DNA from 3 places in the Streptomyces sp. NPDC059851 genome. Region 2 is predicted to be linked to each of the others. Evidence: riboswitches for the same ligand, from Rfam matches in the RefSeq annotation. Region 2 holds a riboswitch; each other region holds the start of a gene.
What was found. Region 2 has a riboswitch for cyclic di-AMP ahead of ACFV7Q_RS15810 (peptidoglycan DD-metalloendopeptidase family protein). Riboswitches for the same ligand answer to the same signal wherever they lie in the genome.
Positions count from the first base shown of each region.

Region 1: it holds a riboswitch for cyclic di-AMP, as region 2 does, so the genes downstream of both, ACFV7Q_RS21960 (transglycosylase family protein) here and ACFV7Q_RS15810 (peptidoglycan DD-metalloendopeptidase family protein) in region 2, are expected to answer to the same signal.
Region 3: it holds a riboswitch for cyclic di-AMP, as region 2 does, so the genes downstream of both, ACFV7Q_RS20770 (M23 family metallopeptidase) here and ACFV7Q_RS15810 (peptidoglycan DD-metalloendopeptidase family protein) in region 2, are expected to answer to the same signal.

Region 1 covers NZ_JBHWJJ010000065.1:17,796-21,823, forward strand. The annotation lists gene eno (phosphopyruvate hydratase) at 131-1,417, opposite strand; gene ACFV7Q_RS21960 (transglycosylase family protein) at 1,725-2,438, opposite strand; cyclic di-AMP (ydaO/yuaA leader) riboswitch at 2,441-2,612, opposite strand; gene ACFV7Q_RS21965 (transglycosylase family protein) at 2,888-3,952, opposite strand.
Region 2 covers NZ_JBHWJJ010000037.1:60,705-64,732, forward strand. The annotation lists gene ACFV7Q_RS15805 (tyrosine-protein phosphatase) at 1-724, opposite strand, end outside; cyclic di-AMP (ydaO/yuaA leader) riboswitch at 1,036-1,238, shown strand; gene ACFV7Q_RS15810 (peptidoglycan DD-metalloendopeptidase family protein) at 1,243-2,259, shown strand; gene ACFV7Q_RS15815 (SGNH/GDSL hydrolase family protein) at 2,440-3,228, shown strand; partial or broken gene ACFV7Q_RS15820 (MBL fold metallo-hydrolase) at 3,504-4,028, shown strand, end outside.
Region 3 covers NZ_JBHWJJ010000058.1:39,469-43,496, forward strand. The annotation lists gene ACFV7Q_RS20760 (M16 family metallopeptidase) at 1-475, shown strand, start outside; gene ACFV7Q_RS20765 (M16 family metallopeptidase) at 496-1,863, shown strand; cyclic di-AMP (ydaO/yuaA leader) riboswitch at 2,073-2,228, shown strand; gene ACFV7Q_RS20770 (M23 family metallopeptidase) at 2,242-3,036, shown strand; gene ACFV7Q_RS20775 (GntR family transcriptional regulator) at 3,234-3,899, shown strand.

The DNA.
Region 1 (4,028 bases), on a different contig from region 2:
CGCGCGCCCTCGGCCTTCACACTGCTCATTGCGCACTGCTCACCGCTCAGTTCGCACTACGCGCTACGCACTACGTCCCCGCACACGGTACGGGACCGGGTGCGGGGACGTACGGAGGCTCAGGGGCCCGTCAGCCCTTGAAGCGCGGGAACGCGGAGCGGCCCGCGTACACCGCGGCGTCGTCGAGGATCTCCTCGATGCGCAGCAGCTGGTTGTACTTGGCGACGCGCTCGGAGCGGGCCGGGGCGCCGGTCTTGATCTGGCCGCAGTTGGTGGCGACGGCGAGGTCGGCGATGGTGACGTCCTCGGTCTCACCGGAGCGGTGCGACATCATGCACTTGAAGCCGTTGCGCTGGGCGAGCTCGACGGCGTCGAGGGTCTCGGTCAGCGAGCCGATCTGGTTGACCTTGACGAGCAGGGCGTTGGCGGTGCCCTCCTCGATGCCGCGGGCGAGGCGCTCGGGGTTGGTGACGAAGAGGTCGTCGCCGACGAGCTGGACCTTGGCGCCGAGCTTCTCGGTGATGGTCTTCCAGCCGGCCCAGTCGTCCTCGAACAGCGGGTCCTCGATGGAGACGAGCGGGTACGCCGAGACGAGCTCCGCGTAGTAGTCGGTCATCTCGGCGGCGGAGCGGGCCTGGCCCTCGAAGTGGTACTTGCCGTCCTTGTAGAACTCGGAGGCGGCGACGTCGAGCGCGAGGGCGATGTCCTTGCCGGGGGTGTAGCCGGCCTGCTTGATGGCTTCGAGGATGAGGTCGAGGGCCTCGCGGTTGGAGCCCAGGTTCGGGGCGAAGCCGCCCTCGTCGCCGAGGCCGGTGGACAGGCCCTTGCCCTTCAGCACGGACTTGAGGGTGTGGTAGACCTCGGTGCCCCAGCGCAGGGCCTCGGAGAAGGACTCGGCGCCGATCGGCGCGATCATGAACTCCTGGATGTCCACGTTGGAGTCGGCGTGCGAGCCGCCGTTCAGGATGTTCATCATCGGAACGGGCAGCAGGTGCGCGTTCGGGCCGCCGAGGTAGCGGAACAGCGGGAGGTCGGAGGCCTCGGACGCGGCGTGCGCGACGGCGAGGGAGACGCCGAGGATGGCGTTGGCGCCGAGCGAGCCCTTGTTGTCGGTGGCGTCCAGGTCGAACATGGCCTGGTCGATCAGGCGCTGCTCGGTGGCGTCGTAGCCGACGAGCTCCGGGCCGATCTGCTCGATGACCGCGAGGACGGCCTTCTCCACGCCCTTGCCCATGTAGCGGTTGGGGTCGCCGTCGCGGAGCTCGATGGCCTCGAAGGCACCGGTGGAGGCGCCGGACGGAACGGCAGCACGGCCGGTGCTGCCGTCGTCGAGGCCCACCTCGACCTCGACCGTGGGGTTGCCTCGGGAGTCCAGGATTTCCCGGGCTACGACGACGTCGATGGACGGCACGAGCATCTCCTTCTGGGATGTGACGCTGGGTGTGCGGTGGCGTGTCGGGCCGAGGGACCGGCCCTGCCGCCTAGAGCCTAACCGCAGCCGGGGGGTCGGCCCGCCGACCGCCCGGGTCCTGGGACGAAAAAGGGCCCGAATACCCCGCTTCCGGGACATACGGACCTCGATGGGCCTGCCTCCGACCGCTGTCGGGGGCGCACGCGCCACCGCCCGGCGCGTGGGGGGATACGCGCCGGGCGGTGGGGTTCACACGTGCGGTGACCGTTCGCTTCAGTCCGCGCGGTTGCGCACGCGGGGCTTAGCGGGATGTTCAGCCGAGCTTCAGCTTCTGGCCCGGGAAGATCAGGTCGGCGTCGGAGACGATGTCCTTGTTGAGCTCGAAGAGCTTCTCCCAGCCGCCCTTGACGTTGTTGGCGTCGGCGATGGAGCCGAGCGTGTCGCCGGCCTTGACCTCGTAGGAGCCGTTGCCGGTCTTCGGGGCGGGGGCCTCGGAACGCTCGGACCGGGTCGTGGGGGCCCCGGCGGTGCGCGGGGTCTCCTTCTTGGTCTCGGTCTTCTTCGGCTGGGTCTTCTTGGTCTCGGTCTTCGGGGTCGACTTGGTGGTGGTGCTGTTGGTGGTGGTCGAACCGCCGCCGGTGTAGGCGGAGTTGGACAGACCCTTGCCGCAGTGCGGCCAGGCGCCCTTGCCCTGGCCCTTGAGGACCTTCTCCGCGATGGCTATCTGCTGCGCCTTGGAGGCCTGGTGGGCCTGCGGGGCGTACGCCTTGCCGCCGTACCCGGCCCAGGTGGAGGCCGAGAACTGCAGGCCGCCGTAGTAGCCGTTGCCGGTGTTGATGGACCAGTTGCCGCCGGACTCGCACTGGGCGACGCGGTCCCACTCCGAGGCCGTGGCGGCGGAGGCGGTGCCCGCGGTCATCAGGGGCGCGGCCACGGCGACACCGGCGACGCCGGCGAGCGTCACGATGCGGGTGGTCCGCTCGATGGCGGTGGCGCGACGGTGCTTGCCCTTGCCCGAAAGCAGCATGGAGTTCTCCTCACCGACGCCTGCGAGGTGAGCTGTCGGGTTCGGGCAGATGAGTTGCCCGGCCGCGCGGTGTGTCGCGCGGCTTCACCCCAAGCCGGTGCGTGACCGTCTTTCAACGGCCTTTGCCGGCGCCTTCGTTGGTTCCCCCGCTCCTGCCTTCGGCGCTTGACGCGACGAGTGTTCCCTCCGTCCGCCGGCAGGATTCGGCGATGCGGTCGAAGGGGCCCGCGGTGGCGAGCGGTTCAGACCGTAGACATGTCCCTCCCCGATGTTCAACGAGGAACACCGGGGAGGGAAGGCCCCTACTTGCGCTGCTTTTCATGGTGTTTGCGCAGGTGGGGGCGGGGTTTGCCCGAGCTTGCGGGCGGGACACGCCAGTTGACCGGAAGAGACGCATGTCTCATTTGAACGAACCGGACATCCAGCACCTTCCGGGCGCCCGAACTGCCCTATTTCTTCTTTAGATCCAGATTCTGGCCGGGCTTGATCAGGTTGGCGTCACCGCCGATGACCTGCTCGTTGGCCTCGTACAGCGCGCCCCAGCCCCCCGTGACGCCGTTGGCGTCCGCGATGGTCGCCAGGCTGTCGCCCTCCTTGACGGTGTACGAGGCCGGCGACGCCTCGACGGCGGGCGCACCGCGGTGCTTGCCGGTGCCCAGGGTGCTCGGGACGGCGCCCGGGTCGGTGGAGGCGCCGGGTGCCTCCGGCGTGCCCGGCGCCGCAGGGGCGGAGGAGTTGACCGGGGCGGTGGGATCGCCGCCCGGGGTGGGGGCCCCCGGCGTGCCGGGCGCGGAGCCGTCCGGGTTGCCCGGGGTGGCGCCCGGGGCGCCCGGGGTCCCGGGGGTGCCCGGCGGGGTCGGGGTGGGGGTGACCGGGTTCGCGGTCGGGTCTCCGGGGAACACCGGCGGCAGCGTCGGGGCCGTGGTCGTACCGTCCGGAGCGGGCATGACGGGCAGTCCGCTGGAGGGGCCGGTCGGAGCGGGCGGCAGCGTGTAGTTCGGCGCGGGGGTCGGGGCGCCGTAGTCCGTGGCCCGGTTGCCGGAGCCGGTCGAGGGCACCGCCTCGTCCGGGCGGCTCTGGGACTGGCCGACGGCCCGGTACTGGCCCTTCGCACCGGGGTCCACGTCCGCGGCGGGCGCGTCCTTGGTCAGGCCGGCCTGGGCCGCGCAGTTCTGCCAGGCCTCGGGGCCCTGGGAGCCGAGCACGCGCTCGGCGACGGCGATCTGCTGGGACCGGCTCGCCAGGTCGGCCCGGTCGGCGAACTCCTCGCCGCCCGCGTTCTTCCACTCCTCCTGGGTGAACTGGAGCCCGCCGTAGGCGCCGCTTCCGGTGTTGGCGCTCCAGGTTCCGCCGCTCTCGCACTCGGCGACCTTGTCCCAGGTGGCGGCTTCTGCCGCGCTCGCACCAGTGGCCGCGAGCAGCGGCATGGCCAGTGCGGAGCCGGTGACCCCGGCGGTGACGACAATCGCGGGTACCTGGCGGGGGCGTCTGTGGCGGCCGTTCCCGGAACGCATGTGCAGCACCTTTCGCATAACGGCTGGGTAACGGCAGAACCTAGCGGCCTTCGAACGATTGTCACAAGTTGAGCAA
Region 2 (4,028 bases):
CGATGGTGTCGAAGGCCGCGGTCAGGTACGCGACGCGGGCGTCGAAGAGCGGGGCGAGCAACTCCATCACCTCGGGGGAGCGGGCCTCGGGTGCGTCGCTGCCGCGACGGACCCGGTAGCGACGGTGCGGGGCATTGGACTCCAGGTAGTCCGCCACGATGGCCTCGCGCTCCACGCCCAGTGCGAGCAGGGTCACGGCGATCGACAGGCCGGCCCGGTCCTTGCCCGCCGCGCAGTGCATGAGTGCCGGGAGGCCGTCCTCGGCGAGGGCGTGCAGGACCCGGCCGTGTTCGGCGGTGCGGTCCACGATCATCGTCCGGTACGAGTTCACCATCCGGGCGGATGCTTTTCCGTCGCCGAGGATTCCGCGGAGCTGCTCCACGTTCCCGTCGCGGACCATGGTCCAGAATTCCTTGCCGGCGGCCGGGTCGGACAGCGGGATGTTGACGTTGCGCACCCCGGGCAGCTCGACGTCGGGACCTTCCAGCGCTTGGTCGGCCGCGTTGCGGAAGTCGAAGACGGTGCGCAGTCCGAGTGATATCAGGAATTCTGTATCGGTTTCGGTGGCATGTGCGAGATGTCCGCTTCGGAAGAGTCGTCCCGTCTTGACCCTCCGCCCGTCCGTGGTCGGCAGGCCGCCCACGTCCCGGAAGTTGCGCACACCGGACAGTTCGGGCTCGGCGGGTGGGACTCCCGGCGATCTGGGGGATATCGACTGGGTCACGGGTAATCCTCCGCATCGTTATTGAGTGTCCGAATTGCGTCGCTTGGGTCCAACTTGCCGGTGCCGGGGGCGAGATCGGGAGCAGCCCCGTGAGCCAGATCATACGGTGACCGTGAGTGCCTGATCGCCCGAGTCGAATGGCCCGGCCGGAAAGGCCGTTGGCGGTGGGGAATGGACGCAGGGTGACCGGAATTCCGAAGAACTCCCGTCCCTGTGAATCCGTCAGGAAATTCATGGCTTGTTCCGTGACGTCCCGCTCGATTACGTTCGCGACCGATCCGGATGGACCGCCTAATCCTGCCGCCGTCCGGTAACCGCACTCGACCAAACTCGCGCGGCAGGAGCGGGGGAACCAGGTAGGCCGCTGCTCCGGAGTTCCACTCCGGAGCAGCTAGGGGTGAAGCCGTACGTGCTCCGTTCCCTTCACGTGCACGTCCGCGTTGCACGTCCACGGACGGCCGGACATCTCCCATCCGAACCCGACAGCTCACCCCGCAGGCGCCGGAGAGGAATTCGCCATGCCGGCAAAGGGTAAGCACCGCCGCCCGAAGTCCCCCGCCGCAGTCCGCGGTTTCGTCGTCGCCGTCGCCGGCACCGGTGGGGCGGCCCTGGCCCTGCCGCTGATCGGTGCCACCGGCGCCCATGCGGCGCCCGCCCCGGCCCCCGCCGCGGTGCCCGCCGCGGCCCCGCAGGCCCCGGCGGCCGTCCAGACCGCGGCCACCGCGGCCACCGCTGCCGTCGGCGCCGCTCCGTCCCTCTACACGGTCCGGACGGGCGACTGCCTCTCCGTCATCGCGGCCGACCACGACGTCCCCGGCGGCTGGCAGCGGCTCTACGCCGACAACCGCGACGCCGTCGGCGACAACCCCTCCCTGATCCACCCCGGGCTGAAGCTGGCCCTCGGCGCCCGGGGCGAGGCGGCCCCCGACCAGGCTCCGGCCGAGCGGCCCGCCCCGGCGCCGAAGCCGAAGCCGAAGCCGAAGGAGAAGGAGAAGGCCGCGGCCACCGGTTCCCCGCGCACCGCCGCGCCCGCGCCCGCCGCCCCTGCGCCCGCGCCCGCGCCCGCCAAGAAGAGCGCGGCCGCCGCCGACACCACCACCACCGCCTCCGCCGCTGGCGCGGCCACCGCGGCCGGCTTCACCGCCCCCGTACCCGGCGGCGTCTCCACCCACTACCGGACCGCCGGCGCCATGTGGTCCAGCGGCTACCACACGGGCGTCGACTTCATCGCGAGCTCCGGCACCACCGTCAAGGCGGTCGGCGCCGGCACCGTCGTCTCCGCCGGCTGGGGCGGCTCGTACGGCAACGAGGTCGTCATCCGGCACGAGGACGGCAAGTACTCCCAGTACGCCCACCTCTCCCAGCTCTCCGTCTCGGTCGGCCAGAGCGTCAGCGGCGGCCAGACCATCGGCCTGTCCGGCTCCACCGGCAACTCCACCGGTCCGCACCTGCACTTCGAGGTCCGCACCGGCCCCTCGTACGGTTCGGACATCGACCCGATCGCCTACCTGCGCTCCAAGGGCGTGACCATCTGACGGTTCGCACCGCCGCCGCGTGCGGCGGACCCGCGTGAGGCCGGGACCCGAGGGCCCCGGCCTCACGCGCTGTCATGCCGTACCGACCGGGTGGTACAGATCACGGTCCGTCAACCCCTTCCTACGGTGGCGTAGGTCACGTCCCGCGGTGAAGGATATGGTCCCGTGGCAGCGACGACGATGACAGAGACGACAGAAACGACGCACCGGACCATCGGCTCGTACGCGGCACTCGGGGACAGCTTCACCGAGGGTGTGGGGGACCCGGGGCCCGGCGAGAACTTCCTCGGGTGGGCGGACCGGCTGGCCGTTCTCCTCGCGGACCAGCGGCCGGAGGGCGAATTCCGCTACGCGAACCTCGCGGTGCGTGGACGGCTCCTCGACCAGATCGTGTCCGAACAGGTCCCGAGGGCCAAGGAACTCGCCCCCGACCTGGTGACCTTCTGCGCGGGGGGCAACGACATCATCCGGCCCGGCAGCGACCCGGACGCCGTTGCCGAGCGGTTCGAGGCCGCCGTCGCCGACCTCACCGCCTCCTGCGGTCAGGTCATGATCACCACCGGCTTCGACACCCGCGGCGTGCCCGTCCTCAAGCACCTGCGCGGCAAGGTCGCCACGTACAGCGCGCACGTGCGCGCCATCGCCGACCGGTACGACTGTCCGGTCCTCGACCTCTGGTCGCTGAAGTCCGTACAGGACCGCCGCGCTTGGGACGACGACCGGTTGCACCTCTCGCCCGAGGGGCACACCCGTGTCGCCCTGCGCGCCGCACAGGTGCTGGGGCTCGCGGTGCCGGCCGACCCCGACCAGCCGTGGCCCCCGCAGCAGCCGCGCGGCTCGGTGGACGTGACCCGCGACAACATCCAGTGGGCCCGGGAGTACCTGGTGCCGTGGATCGGCCGCCGGCTGCGCGGGGAGTCCTCGGGGGACCACGTGGAAGCGAAGCGGCCGGACCTGCTGCCGCTGTAGGCCGACGGGGGCTGGTTCGGGGCGACGTCCGGGGCCGCAGCGGGGGACGGCGGGGCTGCCTCCGGGCGGTGGCCGGGTTGCCTCCGGGCGGCGGCGGGGCTGCCTCGGGGCGGCTGGCTGCCCTTGGGGTGCCGGGGCTGCTGCTGGGGTGGCGCGAGCGCGTCCCCGGAATCCTCCGGGGCGGCCCTGCGTTGGGATGGTGGTAGACCAGTAGGAAGCAGACCTCCCTCCAGCCACGGCCTGCGCCCGCCCGCCCCACCCTCCCAGGAGGCGCCTTGACCGGCTCCCGTCCCCTGCGTCCCCGGCTGCGCGCCCTGCGCCCCGAAGCCTTCGGCGCGGATCCGTCCGGCGCACGGCTGGAGCGGATCCGGCGCTCGCCGAACTTCGTCGACGGCTCCTTCCGGAACCCGATCGGCGCCCGGACCAGGCCCTCCGGCTCCCTGGTGGAATTCGCCAAGGTCTACTTCCACAAGGAGCAGCGGATCCGCCGCAGCCCCGCCGCGTCCGTCCCCGTCCACCCGACGACCTTCGCCGACCTGGCGAAGCCGCCGGTCAGCGGGCTGCGCCTGACCTGGATGGGGCATTCGAGCGTCCTCGCAGAGATCGACGGACGCCGCGTCCTCTTCGACCCGGTGTGGGGTGAGCGCTGCTCCCCCTTCCCCTTCGCCGGGCCCAAGCGACTGCACCCGGTGCCGGTGCCGTTGGCCGCCCTGGGGCCGGTCGACGCCATCGTGATCTCCCACGACCACTACGACCACCTCGACCTGCCGACCATCAAACAGCTGGCCGGCACCGACACG
Region 3 (4,028 bases), on a different contig from region 2:
GGTACGCCGCGACCAGACGGCCGTCGCGGCCGGCTTCGGCATGCTCCGCCTGGCCGGCGCGCCCTCCCTGGGCTGGCTGGACGTGAAGACCTCCAGCGGTGTCGAGGTGCCGGCCATCGAAGCGGCGGTGGACGAGGAGCTGGCGCGGTTCGCCGCCGAGGGCCCGACCGCCGAGGAGATGGAGCGGGCGCAGGCGCAGCTGGAGCGCGAGTGGCTGGACCGGCTGGGCACGGTGTCCGGCCGCGCCGACGAACTGTGCCGCTTCGCGGTGCTGTTCGGTGACCCGCAGCTGGCACTGACCGCCGTCCGGAGGCTCCTCGACATCACCGCCGAGGAGGTGCAGGCCGTCGCCGCGGCCCGGCTGCGCCCCGACAACCGCGCGGTGCTGGTGTACGAGCCCCTCGCGGCCGACGCCACCGAAGGCGGCGAAGGCGCCGACGCGACCGAGAACGAGAACGAGGGGGCGGAGCAGTGAGCGACACCGCAGCCGTCACGATGACCTTCCACCCGCGGCCCCAGGCCGGGCAGCCCCGGCCGTGGGCCTTCCCGGCCCCCGAGCGCGGCTCCCTGCCCAACGGCCTGACCGTGCTGCGCTGCCACCGGCCGGGTCAGCAGGTGGTGGCCGTCGAGGTCAATCTCGCCGCCCCGTTGGACGCCGAGCCCGAGGGCCTGGACGGCGTCGCGACGATCATGGCGCGCGCCCTGTCGGAGGGCACGGACAAGCACACCGCCGAGGAGTTCGCGGCCGAGCTGGAGCGCTGCGGCGCCACCCTCGACGCGCACGCCGACCACCCGGGCGTGCGCGTCTCGCTGGAGGTCCCCGCCTCCCGCCTGCCGAAGGCCCTGGGCCTGCTCGCCGAGGCCCTGCGGGCGCCCGCCTTCGCCGACAGCGAGGTGGACCGCCTGGTCCGCAACCGCCTCGACGAGATCCCGCACGAGCTGGCCAACCCGCAGCGCCGCGCGGCCAAGGAGCTCTACCGCCAGCTCTTCCCCGCCGCCCTGCGGATGTCCCGTCCGCGCCAGGGCACCGCGGAGACGGTGGCCCGGATCGACTCCGTGGCCGTGCGCGCCTTCTACGAGGCCCATGTGCGCCCCGCCACCGCCACCGCGGTGGTCGTCGGCGACCTGACCGGCATCGACCTGGACGCCGTACTGGCGGACACCCTGGGCGCCTGGACGGGCACCGCGGGCCGGCCGCTGCAGGTGCCGCCGGTGACCGCCGACGACACCGGCCGCGTGATCATCGTGGACCGGCCCGGAGCGGTGCAGACGCAGCTGCTCATCGGCCGGATCGGACCGGACCGGCACGACACGGTGTGGGCGGCACAGGTCCTCGGCACGTACTGCCTGGGCGGCACCCTCACCTCGCGCCTGGACAAGGTGCTGCGCGAGGAGAAGGGCTACACCTACGGCGTGCGCGCCTTCGGTCAGGTGCTGCGCTCCACGGCGGACGGCCGGGGCGCCTCGATGCTCGCCATCAGCGGCTCGGTGGACACCCCGAACACCGGCCCGGCCCTGGACGACCTGTGGAAGGTGCTGCGCACCCTCGCCGAGGGCGGCCTGACCGATGCGGAGCGGGACGTCGCCGTGCAGAACCTGGTGGGTGTGGCCCCGCTGAAGTTCGAGACGGCCGCGGCCGTCGCCGGAACGCTGGCGGACCAGGTGGAGCAGGAGCTTCCGGACGACTACCAGGCGCAGTTGTACGCGCAGCTGGCCTCGGCGGGCACGGTGGAGGCGACCACGGCGGTCGTGAAGGCCTTCCCGGTGGACCGCCTGGTCACGGTGCTGGTGGGTGACGCCGCGCAGATCGAGGAGCCGGTGCGGGCGCTCGGGATCGGCGAGGTCACCGTCGTCAGCAACTGACGTCGCTCCCGCCCGTGGCAACTGAAGGGTGATTCAAGGGGCTTCGGCGGCTTGTCCGCCGGAGCCCCTTATGTCTGTTTAGCCCGTAGATCGGCTTATGGGGTGTGGCGTGCGCAACAAAAGGCCGTGACCATTTGGTGATTGACTGATGATCCGCCTAGCGTCGGCCCTGCTGTCCGTCAGTTGGTACGCGCCGCACCCGCGGCACCGGGCAGCGATCGCCGAGTCCCCGTCAGGCGTGAGCCTGGGGAGCCGGGGACCCACATGTCCCTGGGGTGAATCGGGCCGCCTCGCCAGAGGGGCCCGTAGGAGACCTTCCTGCTCCGAACCCGTCAGCTAACCCGGTAGGCGAGAAGGAAGGAAAGGATCAGCCTCTCCATGGCCTTTGGCAGCCGCGCTACCGGCAAGCACCGTGGTTCCAGCCGTCTGAGCCGCAAGACCGCCGGTTACGCCGGCGTGGCCGCCCTCGCGACCACCGGCGTCGTGGGCACGCTCGCGGGCCCGGCGTTCGCCGCTTCGGACAAGGCTCCCTCCACCGAGGACACCGGGCTGAACGCGGTCGTCACCGCCGCGGACCTCGCCGGCGACGTCGAGGCCCAGGCCGAGGCCCAGCAGGCCGCCGCCGAAGCCACCGCCGCCAAGGAGAAGGCCGAGGCCGACGCGAAGGCCCGGGCCGCCGAGGCCAAGCAGAAGGCCGAGGAGAAGGCGAAGGCCGAGCGCGAGGCCGCCGAGCGCGCCGCCCGCGAGGAGGAGCGCAAGCGCCTCAACACCTTCGTCTCCCCGCTCGACGACTCCTACGTCTCCACCCAGTACCGCGCGGGCGGCGGCATGTGGTCCTCCGGCAGCCACACCGGCATCGACTTCCACGCCGCCTCCGGCACCTCGGTCCACGCAGTGGGCCTCGGCACCGTCGTCGAGGCCGGCTGGGGCGGTGCGTACGGCAACAACGTCGTCATCAAGCACGCCGACGGCACCTACACGCAGTACGGCCACCTCGCCTCGCTGAGCGTCTCCGTCGGCCAGCAGGTCACCCCCGGCCAGCAGATCGGCCTGTCGGGCTCCACCGGCAACTCCAGCGGCCCGCACCTGCACTTCGAAGCCCGCACCGGCGCCTCGTACGGCTCGGACATCGACCCGATCGCGTACCTGCGCTCGCACGGCGTCGACCTCTGATCCGGACGCGTCCGCACGCACACCGCTCCGCCCGAAGGCCCCGGCTCACCGAGCCGGGGCCTTCGGCGTCCTGGCCGCAAATACCCCCGATTTCCGTCCCCGCTCGGAAAATTCCGCGAGTTGCAATAGAGTCCCCGTACGATCCCAGTACGGTCACGGCATTTCGCCGGCAGTCGGAATCAAGCGGAGGTCCGGTCTTGCGTATTCCCGCGCACGCGGTATGCACTGCAATCCGCGACGACATCGTCTCCGGGGTGTTCGAGCCGGGCGGCAGGCTGACCGAGGAGGTGCTCGCCCGCCGCTACGGCGTCTCGCGCGTCCCGGTCCGCGAGGCGCTGCGGACCCTGCAGTCCGAGGGCTTCGTGACCACCCGCCGCCACGCGGGCGCCTGTGTGGCCGAGCCCACCGAGCAGGAGGCGGCCGACCTGCTGGAGATGCGGATGCTGCTGGAGCCGCTGGCGGCCTCGCGGGCCGCACGCCGGCGCACCGAGGGACACCTCAAAGTGCTGCGCGGGCTGGTCAGGCTGGGCCAGGAGCGGGCCAGACAGGGGCAGGGCGAGGATCTGCGGGCGCTGGGGAGCTGGTTCCACGAGACCCTGGCGCAGGCCTCCGCCAGCCCGGGGCTGATCACGCTGCTCACCCAGATGCGGCACAAGGTCGCCTGGATGTACACCGTGGCGGCCCCGGCCCGGCCGGTGGAGTGCTGGGCGGAGCACGGCGCGATCGTGGACGCGGTGGCGCGCGGGGACGCCGAGCGGGCGAAGGCGCTGACGGCGGTCCACGCCGACCGAACGGCCGGGGCCTACCGGCTGCGGGTGAGGACTTCGCAACCTGCCGTAAACATGGCGAGCGGTTCCCATTAACACGAGCGGCGTATGAATGGGGATACCGGTACTCCGGGCCCGGCTTTTTCCGTGCTGGATATTCCCCGCGTCGCCGGTGTAATTCTCCGCCCCGCCCTGAATTAATCCGGCGGGGCAGTGGCTGGACGC